DNA from 4 places in the Pantoea sp. X-Soil-YNGN-785 genome. Region 2 is predicted to be linked to each of the others. Evidence: predicted binding sites of a transcription regulator. Region 2 holds the regulator's gene; each other region holds the start of a gene.
The links. Region 2 encodes CRP, which controls carbon source genes, mostly activating them, when cyclic AMP is high. Its sites were predicted from a motif close to ATGTGANNNNNNTCACAT; they were not measured.
Positions count from the first base shown of each region.

Region 1: cdd (cytidine deaminase) is a predicted target of CRP. The motif match lies at 1,825-1,842, and genes of this name have one in related genera.
Region 3: AC6I8E_RS00415 (PTS mannitol transporter subunit IICBA) is a predicted target of CRP. The motif match lies at 1,176-1,193, and genes of this name have one in related genera.
Region 4: AC6I8E_RS09505 (sugar transporter) is a predicted target of CRP. The motif match lies at 1,256-1,273, and genes of this name have one in related genera.

Region 1 covers NZ_AP035942.1:2,672,167-2,675,314, reverse strand. The annotation lists gene AC6I8E_RS12445 (NAD-dependent malic enzyme) at 1-616, opposite strand, end outside; gene cdd (cytidine deaminase) at 886-1,776, opposite strand; gene AC6I8E_RS12435 (CidB/LrgB family autolysis modulator) at 1,897-2,589, opposite strand; gene AC6I8E_RS12430 (CidA/LrgA family protein) at 2,582-2,974, opposite strand.
Region 2 covers NZ_AP035942.1:3,607,678-3,610,825, forward strand. The annotation lists gene AC6I8E_RS16855 (phosphoribulokinase) at 1-213, shown strand, start outside; gene AC6I8E_RS16860 (OsmC family protein) at 733-1,137, opposite strand; gene crp (cAMP-activated global transcriptional regulator CRP) at 1,441-2,073, shown strand; gene AC6I8E_RS16870 (YccS/YhfK family putative transporter) at 2,131-3,148, shown strand, end outside.
Region 3 covers NZ_AP035942.1:89,949-93,096, reverse strand. The annotation lists gene AC6I8E_RS00420 (DUF3053 domain-containing protein) at 229-945, shown strand; gene AC6I8E_RS00415 (PTS mannitol transporter subunit IICBA) at 1,379-3,148, shown strand, end outside.
Region 4 covers NZ_AP035942.1:2,038,455-2,041,602, reverse strand. The annotation lists gene AC6I8E_RS09505 (sugar transporter) at 16-1,200, opposite strand; gene AC6I8E_RS09500 (hypothetical protein) at 1,487-1,747, opposite strand; gene ynfM (multidrug efflux MFS transporter YnfM/SxtP(Kp)) at 1,916-3,148, opposite strand, start outside.

The DNA.
Region 1 (3,148 bases), 940 kb from region 2:
TCAGCAACTGCTGGTTATTGGTGCCGACATCCAGCACCACCGGCAGGGTGTAAGCCGGGCTGATGCCGCCACAGGCGGTATAGAGTGACAGCTTACCAATCGGAATACCCATCCCACCGATGCCCTGATCGCCCAGGCCCAGGATGCGCTCGCCATCGGTCACCACAATCACCTTCACATTCTGCTTGGTGGCGTTTTGCAGCATATCTTCGATGCGGTCGCGGTTTGGGTAGGAGATGAATACGCCACGCGCACGACGGTAGATTTCAGAGAAGTGTTCGCAGGCTGCGCCGACGGTGGGGGTATAGATGATGGGCATCATCTCTTCGAGATGGTTATCCAGCAGGCGGTAAAACAGCGTTTCGTTGGTGTCCTGGATGTTACGCAGGTAGACATGCTTATCGTTATTGTTTTTGAAGTCCTGGAACTGACGCCAGGCACGCTGCGCCTGCTCTTCAATCGATTCCACCGCTTCTGGCAGCAGACCGTTAAGGTTGAATTCGTTACGTTCTTCGATGCTAAAGGCGCTGCCTTTGTTCAGCAGGGGAAATTCCAGCAAAATCGGTCCAGCATAAGGAATGTACAGCGGGCGTTTACTTTCGTAGTCGAGTTCCATGCGGTAATGCTCCGGTTGCAGTGTTGTCTGGCGTCACGCCGGAAAGGTAGCGCCAGTTTTCTCACCCGTTATAGCTCAGACTGCAGGTCCGGCAGCGGCAGAGTAACCGCTGCAGAAACAGTCACGACCGTGCTGCTATCCTGCAACCTGAATTATTCAGAGTAATTTGTAATGACGTGAATTCTGGCGCCAGATCCTATGAAATTTCCCACAGAAGTACAGCGTTTGTTAATAAAAGCTCACAAAACTGTGGCATCTCTGACAGCGGGTTATGCTTTGTTCAGCGTCACCTGCAGCAGCTCACCGCAACCAAATGTCTCAAGCGTCGCCTGCGTGGCGGCGAACTGGCTTAACGTGGCATTTTCTACTTCGGCTAAAACCGCTTTTTTTATCTGACGAACATCGCCGCCCTGCATGTTCAGCAGGACCAGTGCTGCCTGAAGCGGTGGGAAGCTCGGGTTAAACGCGGCATTTTCCGCATAACGACCAGCCACAATCTTGTCATCCGTGGTGAGCAGCGCAACACCCGCATGGGACTGGCTGTAGGGCGCGTGGCTGGCATTGGCGGCGGCAACCGCCGCCTGCACCAGCTCATCACCTTCGGCCACATAGCCGTGATCCACCTCGTCCATCAGGAAGGTCGTGATGTCGAGATCGCGCGGGCCAAAGGCATCCGGCAGATAATCGGCCAGGGTGCTGATTGCACGCTGCGGCAGGCTGATGCGAATGCTGGTGCCGCTGTTCAGTTCATTCATAAACTGACGGCAGTGACCGCACGGCGTGTAGTTAACGGTGATGGTCTCAAGCTGGCGCTCGCCGCGCAGCCATGCATGGGTAATGGCGCTCTGCTCAGCGTGAACCGTCTGCTGCATCGGCGTGCCGACAAATTCCATATTAGCGCCGAAGTACCAGTTGCCGCTGACGCCACGGGCAATCGCCCCGACGTTGAAATGGGAGACGGTGGCAACGGCGCAGGACGCCGCCAGCGGCAGCAGCGTCAGCGCCAGCGTATCGGCATCCATCTGCGTCTGTTGCTGCAGTGCGGCGACCTGGTCGGCGCTGAGTACCGCGTGGAAGTCAGGATCGTCCAGCAGGGGAGCGAGTGCAGTTTGCAGCGTTGACGGCAGTGCCTCAAAAGCAGAGAGGAAACGGGAGTGCATGTGAGCCTCATTAAATTCAGCAGGGCGATGTGCCAGTCACCGGTTTATATGTGATCCAAATCGCTCTGACAATGTAACCTGTGTTGCATGTTTCAACTTTGCGAGATCTCTCGCAAACTTTCAGCCAAACCAGTGCATCAGCAGCGGAAAAATAAAGGGTGCCAGCAGGGAGGTGATGATGCCGCAGATCACCAGCGCCAGAGAGCTGAATGCCCCTTCCTGATAGTCAAGTTCCGCGGCGCGCGCGGTGCCCAGCGCATGCGACGCATTGCCAATTGCCAGTCCGCGCGCTGCTTTCGATTTCACGCCCAGCAGATTCAGCACCGTGTGTCCGAATACCGCCCCCAGTACACCCGCAATCAGCACGCAGATAGCGCTGATGGCGGGGATGCCGTGCAGCGAGCCGGAGACGGCCATCGCGATGGGCGTGGTCACGGATTTAGGCACGATGGTGGCGGCAATTTCGGGTGTGGCACCCATCCACAGGGCAATGGCGGTGCCTGAGATCATGGCGGTCAGGCTGCCGATAAAGCAGACGCCAATAATCGATTTCCAGCGGGCGCGGATCTGATGCATCTGCTCATACAGCGGCAGTGCCAGCGCCACCACCGCCGGTTGCAGCAGCTGATTAAGAATCTGGCTACCGGCGAAATAGCGCGAGTAAGGAAGCTGCAACAGCAGCAGTATCGGGATAATGATCGCCATCGCGACCAGCAGCGGATTAAGTAGCGAGATTTTCAGCCGTATCGCCAGCTTGCGCGCCAGAAAAAAGGCCGCCAGCGTCAGTGGCAGTGACCACCACATGTCACTCATCGGCTGACTCTCCGGCCGGACGGCGGCTGTGAAGCTGGTGGGCGCTGACGCCGACAATAGAAAGCACCAGGAAAGTACTGACCACACAGGAGACAACAATCGGGCCAAACTGTGCGGAGAGGATATCGGTGTAGCTCATCACCCCGACGCTGATTGGCACAAACAGCAGCGCCATATAGCGAATCAGCAGATGACAGCCCGGTTTTACCCAACTGACCGGCAGGATTTGCGACGCCAGCAGGGCGAACAGAATGAGCATTCCCAGGATGCTGCCAGGCAGCTTAATGGGCAGCAGCGAAGCGATGCCGATACCAGCGTATAAGCAGAGATAAATGATGATAAAGGCGCGAAGATATTGTCCGCAGACAGACAGCACGGTGAGCATGGCAGGCTCCTGTTTTCACTGAGCTTCATCATACGCATTAACCGCTTAGCGTGCTAGCGATCACATTTATGCCGCGGAGTAGCAGCAACGGGCAAAGCGTTTCAGCACAAGGAAGCGGGGCAGTAGCGGTGAGAATGCGAAGCGGGGAAAATAACCCTTCGCGCCAGTGATACG
Region 2 (3,148 bases):
CGCGCCATTCCGTCACTGGATGAGAGCTTTGTCGTGATTCACTTTCAGGGGCTGGAGGACATTGACTTCCCGTACCTGCTGGCAATGCTGCAGGGTTCGTTTATTTCGCACATAAATACGCTGGTGGTGCCTGGCGGCAAAATGGGGCTGGCGATGGAGTTGATCATGGGCCCGCTGGTGAAGCGGCTGATGGAAGGTAAACGGATTGAGTAAGAGGCCAGCAAAAAACCCTCAGATAGCAGATGCCTTTCGCAAAAATGTCAAACCGGCTTTTCTGCGGATAAAGGCTTACTGCTGAGCAGGCTTCAGGGAGCATACGCCTTTCGCAAAGATGCAAAACCGCCATCCCTGGCCCGCTATGCTTTGCTACAGGCGTATGCTCCCTTCGCTTCACGTCCGGCAACCGCATCCGGTTTCAGTAAGACCGCTACAGACAAACCATGGGCACAAAGAATCTGACAGCAATAGATAAGCTCAACACGCAGGGAACCGGGTCAGAAGAGGAAAGCGTCCCGCGCCAGGGACAAAAACGCCGGGAGCGTTTTTGAACAACGCAACGCGTTGGCCCGGCTACGGACGCACCTCAGGGATGAGGTGCGTAATTGCGCGGGCCGAGCATGCCATGGATGGCGGTTTTTGCGTCTTTCCGATCTGACCCGGTTCTCTGCGCAGGCACAGTCTTAAAGCAACCTGCAGCAGACACTGGAAGTGAAGTTAGCAGGTCTGCAATGACTACAGCTCAACCACCTCATAGCTATGCGTAATCGTCACACCTTTACCCAGCATGATGGCCACAGAGCAATATTTTTCCGCCGAAAGATCGACGGCGCGTGAGACCGCTTTATCCTGGAGCGCTTTTCCACTCACGATAAAATGCAGGTTGATGTGCGTAAAGATTCGCGGCGCCTCTTCACGACGTTCTGAGGTCAGTTTTACTTCACAATCAGCCACATCGTTGCGGCCTTTTTGCAGAATTGAAACCACGTCAATCGCGCTGCATCCGCCCGCCGCCATCAGCACCATCTCCATTGGGCTGGGCGCTTTATCACCCGAATTCCCATCCATCAGTATCTGATGGCCGGATGAGGATTCTCCGAGGAATGTCAGCCCTTCTACCCATTTCACTCTTGCCTGCATGATTTTTGCTCCGGAATACGCTGTTTTGTCGCCAGAGTACGCTTTCACCTGGTAAACAGCAATCCAGAGAAATCCGCCCGTAGCTGAAGCGAGACAACAGAAGACAGTCGGCAAAAGCTGTGCTACAAACAGTGCTGAAAATATTTTTCGTCACCCGATGGCGAAGCCGGGAAGAATGATGCGCACTGCGCCTGATGCGGCCCGAATAATTTCCTGAAAAGGAAACGCTTGAAGCTTTCACCGCCTGACAGGGAAAACTGCCCCCTGTATTTTGGGCACGATTACAACAGAGGATAATAGCGAATGGTTCTCGGCAAACCGCAAACAGACCCTACACTCGAATGGTTCCTGTCCCATTGCCATATTCACAAGTATCCATCCAAAAGTACGCTGATTCACCAAGGTGAAAAAGCAGAAACGCTTTACTACATCGTGAAAGGTTCCGTCGCGGTTCTGATTAAAGATGAAGAAGGCAAAGAGATGATTCTTTCCTACCTGAATCAGGGCGATTTTATTGGTGAGCTTGGCCTGTTCGAAGAAGGTCAGGAGCGCAGCGCCTGGGTACGTGCGAAAAGCGCGTGCGAAGTAGCGGAGATTTCTTACAAGAAATTCCGTCAGCTGATCCAGGTTAACCCCGACATCCTGATGCGACTCTCCTCGCAGATGGCGCGTCGCCTGCAGGTCACGTCTGAAAAAGTGGGTAATCTCGCTTTCCTCGATGTCACCGGACGCATTGCACAGACTCTGCTTAACCTGGCGAAGCAGCCAGATGCCATGACGCATCCCGACGGCATGCAAATTAAAATCACTCGTCAGGAAATTGGCCAGATTGTGGGTTGTTCACGTGAAACCGTGGGCCGTATTTTGAAGATGCTGGAAGATCAGAACCTGATCTCCGCACACGGCAAAACTATCGTCGTTTACGGCACCCGCTAATTCCTGTCATCCACGGCGTGATGGCAACATCACGCCGTTATTGTTTGTGTTGGGCCGATGTGGCGTCGAATCATTTACCATCCTGAAGTTAACTACGCCTTGCGACAAACGCTGGTGCTCTGTCTGCCGGTGGCGCTGGGCTGGCTGGCTGGCGACCTGCAAAAAGGTCTGCTGTTCTCGTTAGTGCCCGCCTGCTGCAATATCGCCGGTCTTGATACTCCGCATAAACGCTTCTTCAAACGTCTGATTGTAGGCGGCAGCCTGTTTGCCCTCGGCAGTTTTCTGATCCAGTGGCTCACCCTGCATGCGATTCCACTGCCGCTGATCCTCTTCGCTATGCCTTTGCTGCTTGGCGTCACCGGTGAGATCAGCCCGCTGCATGGTCGCCTGCTGCCCGGCACCCTTATTGCCGCCATCTTTACCCTCAGCCTGATTGGCCGCATGCCCATCTATGTCACTCCGCTGCTCTATATCGGCGGCACGCTCTGGTATGGGGTATTTAACTGGTTCTGGTTCTGGCTGTGGAAAGAGCAGCCGATGCGTGAGAGCCTGAGCCTGATCTACCGCGAGCTGGCCAACTACTGCGACGCCAAATATACCCTTCTGACGCAGCTGACCGATCCCGAAAAAGCGCTGCCGCCGCTGCTGGCTCACCAGCAGAAAGTGGTCGATCTGATCAACACCTGTTATCAGCAGATGCACATGCTGTCGGCAAGCCGCGATCACAGCCATAAGCGGCTGACGCGCGCTTTTCAGGTGGCACTCGATCTGCAGGAGCATATCTCGGTCAGCCTGCACCGCCCGGAAGAGGTGCAAAAGCTGGTGGAGCAGAGCCATGCTGAAGCGGTGATCCGCTGGAATGCCAAAACCATCTCGGCCCGACTGCGGGTACTGGCGGATAACATCCTTTATCACCAGTTACCCGACCGCTTTGCGATGGATAAACAGCTCGGCGCGCTGGAGAAAATCGCCCATCAGCACCCCGATAATCCGGTGGGTAACTTCTGTCTTTATCACTTCAACCGCATTGCGCGCGTGCTGCGCACCCAGAAGCCGCTTTACCAGCGCGACCTGA
Region 3 (3,148 bases), 450 kb from region 2:
GCCAGCGCGCGTCAGGTCGCTAAGTGTGCCTTTCAGCTACACGCTTTGCCCGCAATGGCAGGCAAAGCAGCTTGCCCTGACACGCAGACAATCCCGTTCTTTAACCGGCGTTTCAGAAAGCGTCTGTTTCACAGGTGGTTTCACATTGTGCCGTGATGCGGGTTTGTTCTATTCTTTAGGCCATTCTTACCTGGACATCCGACAGTATCACCGACAGGAGTTGAACCCATGGCTTCAGGACTTACACGCCTTATGGCACGCGGCGGCATGATGCTCGCTGGCGCGCTGATTGTGCTGCAACTCACCGCGTGCGGTGATAAAGAAGGCGAGCAGCGCAAAGCATTTATCGATTTCCTCCAGAACACCGTCATGCGCAGCGGCGAGCATCTGCCCAGCCTCAGCGAGAATCAGAAGCAGAGCTTTGGCAACTTCGCCAGCGATTACGCCATCATGTATGGCTTCTCACAGCAGGCGAACAAGGCCGTTGAGCAGGGTATGCGTCCGGTGGTGGATGAGCTTTCGGCCATTCGCGTTCCGCAGGATTATCTTAGCCGTCGTGATTCCCTGCGTCAGGCGAACAGCGCACTGGTGATCGTTACCCAGCAGATTGAAAGCGCAAAAATGCAGGCGGACAGCAGCAAAGCGGCCCTGAAGCAGCCGGATGACCTGAAAAAAGTCTATGACACCGCCTACAACAAAGTGGTGACGGTGCCTGCCAATCAGCTGATTCCGCTGCTGCCAAAACTCCAGGCGCTGAGTCAGGGTGCCGTACAGGCCGGCGATTTCCTGCAAACGCAGGGAAACCGTGTCAGCTTCAATGATGGTGGCGTGCAGTTCCCGACGCAGGATCAGGCTTCACAATATAACGCGCTGATGAGCACTTTATCAGCCAATTCGCAGGCACTTCCTCAGGCACAGGCTGCCGTCCAGGGTGGTCTGCAGTAAAACCGTTTAACGGGCAGGCGTTATTCGTCTGCCCGGCTCATTCCCCTTTTCATCTCTCTTCCTGTCACCTGGATAATGAAGTGTGATCCGGCGCATTTTCGACCAAAAATAGTTTGTGATCTAAGTCACATTTATATAACAAATACCCTGCCGATAAGTGTGATTCATCTCACAGATAACCTGCCAGTCCGGCCAGAATCCAGGCAAAACGATCATTAATGCCGACAAAAATGTGATCAAAATCACGCAAACCACCCCTTCCACCACCCTCAATCAGTGACACAGATCACACTTGCTCCATGCGCTACGCAGCGTCAAATTCGCGTGATAGAGTCCGCGTGCATACAGTAATACCACCGGCTTTGCGTCGGGGTGGCTAAACAAAAACAAGCGCGCTCTCCTATTGCAGCGCGTCTCAATAAGGGGTGGGTTTATGTCCTCATCAGTGAAGGTCAAAGTACAGAGCTTTGGTCGCTTTCTGAGTAATATGGTGATGCCGAACATCGGGGCGTTTATCGCCTGGGGTATCATCACCGCACTGTTTATTCCAACTGGCTGGATCCCTAACGAAACGCTGGCAAAACTGGTTGGCCCGATGATCACCTACCTGCTGCCTCTGCTGATCGGTTTTACCGGTGGGCGTCTGGTGGGCGGCGATCGCGGCGGCGTGGTTGGCGCGATTACGACCATGGGTGTGATTGTCGGTGCAGATATGCCGATGTTCCTCGGTGCGATGATTGCCGGTCCGCTGGGCGGCTGGGCAATTAAGTCGTTTGACCGGGCGATTGACGGCAAAATCAAAAGCGGCTTCGAGATGCTGGTTAACAACTTCTCGGCCGGTATTATCGGGATGATCCTGGCACTGCTGGCGTTCCTGGCAATCGGTCCGTTGGTTGAAGGTCTGTCACACATTCTCGCCGCAGGCGTGAATCTGATGGTGCAGAACAACCTGCTGCCACTGACTTCCATCTTCGTGGAACCGGCGAAAATCCTGTTCCTGAACAACGCCATTAACCACGGTATTTTCTCACCGCTGGGTATCCAGCAGGCGAGCGAAGCGGGTAAGTCGATCTTCTTCCTGATCGAAGCCAACCCGGGTCCGGGTATGGGCGTACTGATGGCCTACATGTTCTTTGGCCGTGGCAGTGCTAAACAGTCTGCGGGCGGTGCGGCGATTATCCACTTCCTCGGCGGCATCCATGAGATCTACTTCCCGTATGTGCTGATGGCCCCTCGCCTGCTGCTGGCGGTTATCCTGGGCGGTATGACCGGCGTCTTCACGCTGACCGTGCTGAACGGTGGCCTGGTCTCTCCTGCCTCACCAGGTTCTATCCTGGCCGTGCTGGCAATGACGCCAAAAGGTGCCTACTTCGCCAACATCGCCGCTATCGCTGCAGCCTTCGCCGTCTCCTTCGTGGTTTCCGCTATCCTGCTGAAAACCAGCAAAGTCAAAGAAGATGACGATATTGAAGCCGCGACCCAGCGCATGCATGAGATGAAAGCGCAGTCTAAAGGCCAGAGCACAACGGGCAGCGCCGTCGCCAGCGATGCCATGAGCGTCGAGCTGCATCACGTGCGTAAAATCATCGTGGCCTGTGACGCCGGTATGGGTTCCAGCGCCATGGGTGCAGGCGTGCTGCGCAAGAAAGTGCAGGACGCCGGTCTGAGCAATGTGTCGGTAACCAACACCGCCATCAACGCCCTGCCGGGTGATGTCGATCTGGTGATTACGCATCGTGACCTGACTGAACGCGCGATTCGCCAGGCGCCACATGCCCAGCATATCTCGCTGAATAACTTCCTCGACAGCGCGCTCTACAGCACCCTGACAGAACGTCTGGTGGCGGCGAACCGCAGCGACGTACATCGTGAGACGGTGAATACCGCGCTCTCAGACAGCTACGATGAAGGCAATGCGCACCTGTTTAAACTGGGCGCGGATAATGTCTTCCTCGGTCTGACCGCCAGCAACAAAGAGCAGGCGATTCGCTTTGCCGGCGAACAGCTGGTCAAAGGTGGTTACGTTGAACCTGAATATATTGATGCGATGCTGGCGCGTGAAAAACTGACGCCGACCTATCTCGGTGAGTCGATCGCAGTACCACACGGCACGGTTGAAGCGAAAGATCGCGTGCTGAAAACCGGCGTAGTGTTCTGTCAGTATCCGGCAGGCGTTCTGTTCGGCGAAGAGCCGGACGATGTG
Region 4 (3,148 bases), 1.6 Mb from region 2:
TTGGTACGGCGCTGATTATCCGTTGCTGCGTAACTGCGGATAGCGTCGGAAAATATAAACACACCACAGCAATGCCACCAGACCAATCATCCCGCCGACGTTCCCCACTTCCGCCATGCTCAGATGGAGACTGACCTGATTACCCAGCAGCGCGCCCGCGCCAATACCAATATTGTAGATGCCGGACATCAGGGACATCGCGACATCCGTGGCATCCGGTGCCAGCGAGAGCACCCGCACCTGCATACCCAGCCCGATCATCATCATCGCCACTCCCCAGACAACGCACAGCGTGGAGATAGCGGCAGGGCGAACGGCGGCAAAAATCAGCAGGCCCATGCAAAGGGTGATCAGCGCAATGGCGGCAATCAGCAGGGCGGAAGGAAATTTGTTACCCAGCGTACTGAAGAGCAGGCTGCCGACAATGCCCGCTGAACCAAACAGCAGCAGCAGCAGGGTTGTGAAATTGCCGCTGGAGTGGGCGACGGTCTGCATAAATGGCTCGATATAGCTGTAGGCGGTGTAATGCGCGGTCACCACCAGCGTCACCAGCAGGTACATGCTGACCAGCGCCGGACGGCGAAACAGCATCGGCACACTGCTCAGCGAGCCGGTATGCTCACTCGGCAGGCGCGGCAGAATACGTACCAGCATGATCATCAGCACCAGCGCCGACAGACCAATCGCGCCGAAAGTGGTGCGCCAGCCAAGATACTGACCCACCACGCGGCCAATCGGCACGCCCAGCACCATCGCCAGCGCGGTACCGGTCGCCAGCATACTCAGCGCCTGGGTTTTCTTACCCGCCGGGGCAACACGAATCGCCAGCGAGGCGGTGATCGACCAGAACACCGCATGAGACAGAGCGATGCCGACGCGCGACACCATCAGCGACCGGAAATCCCAGGCGACGGTTGAAAGCACGTGGCTGACGATAAATATCAGGAACAGCACGCCCAGCAGCAGCCGTCGCTCAATATTGCGGGTCAGCAGCATCAGCGGCAGTGAAAGCAGCGCGACGACCCAGGCGTAGATGGTCAGCATGATCCCGACATCAGCCGTCTGCATTGAAAAGTCAGCAGCGATATCAGATAACAGGCCAACCGGCACGAACTCGGTGGTATTGAAGACAAATGCGGCGATGGCCAGCAATACCACGCGTAGCCAGGCAGTTTTACGTGAAACAGTTGTTGGTTGCATGAGGAGTCAAGTCAGTCAGTACAGCGAAATCGGATGTGGCAGAAACATCCAGCGAAAGTGACCTGCGTCACAAATTACTGACCATTGTAGTGAATAAAGCGGGAAGCGAAACCTTATAAATGCCTTTTATTGCTGATTTTTTATTATCGCCCTGTGACAGGGCGATAGCCTGAGGTTATCGAGGGCGAAGCGGTGCAGACATCATTCAGAGCAGGGGTTTGCCCTCAGGCAGAATGTCATTGAACAGCACAGCGGAAAGCGTTTTACCTCCGTGCTGTCCAGTCGATTAACGCGATGGTGGAGTATGTTTCAGGGCCACGCTGAGCTGACTGGCCTGCGGGTCGCTGTGATTAAGCGGACAGCAGTTTTCGCAGCCGATGGCGCCCGCATAATATTTTTTTGCCTGCAGAATAGCGGCGTTCACATGATAAAAACTGCCCAGAAACAGTCGGTTATTCATGTCGGGAAGATGGGGGCAGCCCGCGGCATGAACAACATGATTATCGTTATATCCCGATTGTTTATTAACGTAATAGTAGAGAGCCACAGGCGTTCCTTGTTGCCGTGTTAAAAGGCAAAGCAGATGAATTATTACAATAAAAAGGATTATAGCGGGAAAAGCACGTTTTGTTTGTTATGGATCTGAAGGGAATGTTCAGCGTGACAAGCAGCCAGACCCGCCGGAGAGGTCGGGGCCTGGCATGAGAAAAATCAGTCAGAGTCTTTTACTATGCAGACGCCAGGCAACCAGCAGCGCCAGGATTAACAGGACGCTGATAAACAGCGTGATTCCACTCCAGCCGAAATTATGCCAGAACAGACCGCCCAGCGTGCCCGCCACGCTGGAACCCACATAGTAGCTGAACAGATAGAGCGACGAAGCCTGCCCACGCGCCCGGCGTGCACGGGGACCAATCCAGCCGCTGGCGACCGCATGGGCGGCAAAAAAGCCGGCGGTGAACAGCATCATTCCGGGCAGAATCAGCCAGAGCGAGTCGAAGGCAGTGACCAGCAGACCCAGCAGCATGATGGCTGTCGCGCCCAGCATCACCGGCCCGCGTCCCAGGCGGCTGGTCAGCGCACCGGCTTTAGGTGAACTCCAGGAGCCGGTGAGATAGACCACCGACAACAGACCCACCACGGCCTGGCTGAGATGCCAGGGCGCATCCAGTAAACGGTAGCCGATATAGTTAAACAGGGTGACAAAGGCACCCATCAGCAGAAAACCTTCGGCAAACAGCCAGGGCAGGCCCGGATCGCGCCAGTGCAGCCGGAAGTTAATCAGCAGATTGCGCGGGCGCAGCGTAATAGGGCGGAAATGACGCGATGCAGGCAGGATTTTCCAGAACATCAGTGCTGAAGCCAGCGAAAAACAGCCAATCACCGCCACGGCGATGCGCCAGGATAAGAGGTCGGTCAGGACACCGCTTAACAGACGCCCGCTCATCCCGCCAATGGAGTTACCGCTGATATATAACCCCATCGAAAAGGCGACGACCCGCGCATCCATCTCCTCGCTCAGATAGGTCATACCGACCGCCGCAACACCGCTGAGCGACAGTCCCATCAGCGCCCGCATAATCAGAATGCCGTGCCAGCTGGTCATGGTGGCGGAGATCAGCGTGCAAATGGCCGCCAGCATCAGAGCGGTCACCATCACCGATTTTCGCCCGATGGCATCTGAGAGCGGCCCGGTCACCAGCAGGCCCAGCGCCATCAGGCCGGTAGAGATTGAGAGCGACAGACTGCTGGTCGCCGGAGAAACACCAAACTGCTGTGACAGCACCGGCAGAATAGGCTGCACACAGTAGAGCAGGGCAAAGGTCGCCAGCCCGGCAGAGAAAAGCGCCAGCGTGACGCGCATAAAAGCGGGTGTTCCCCGCCGGATATAACCTGCTGCGGCAACGGACGCCTGCGGTTCAGTCACCGCTTTCTCATCCACTGTTGC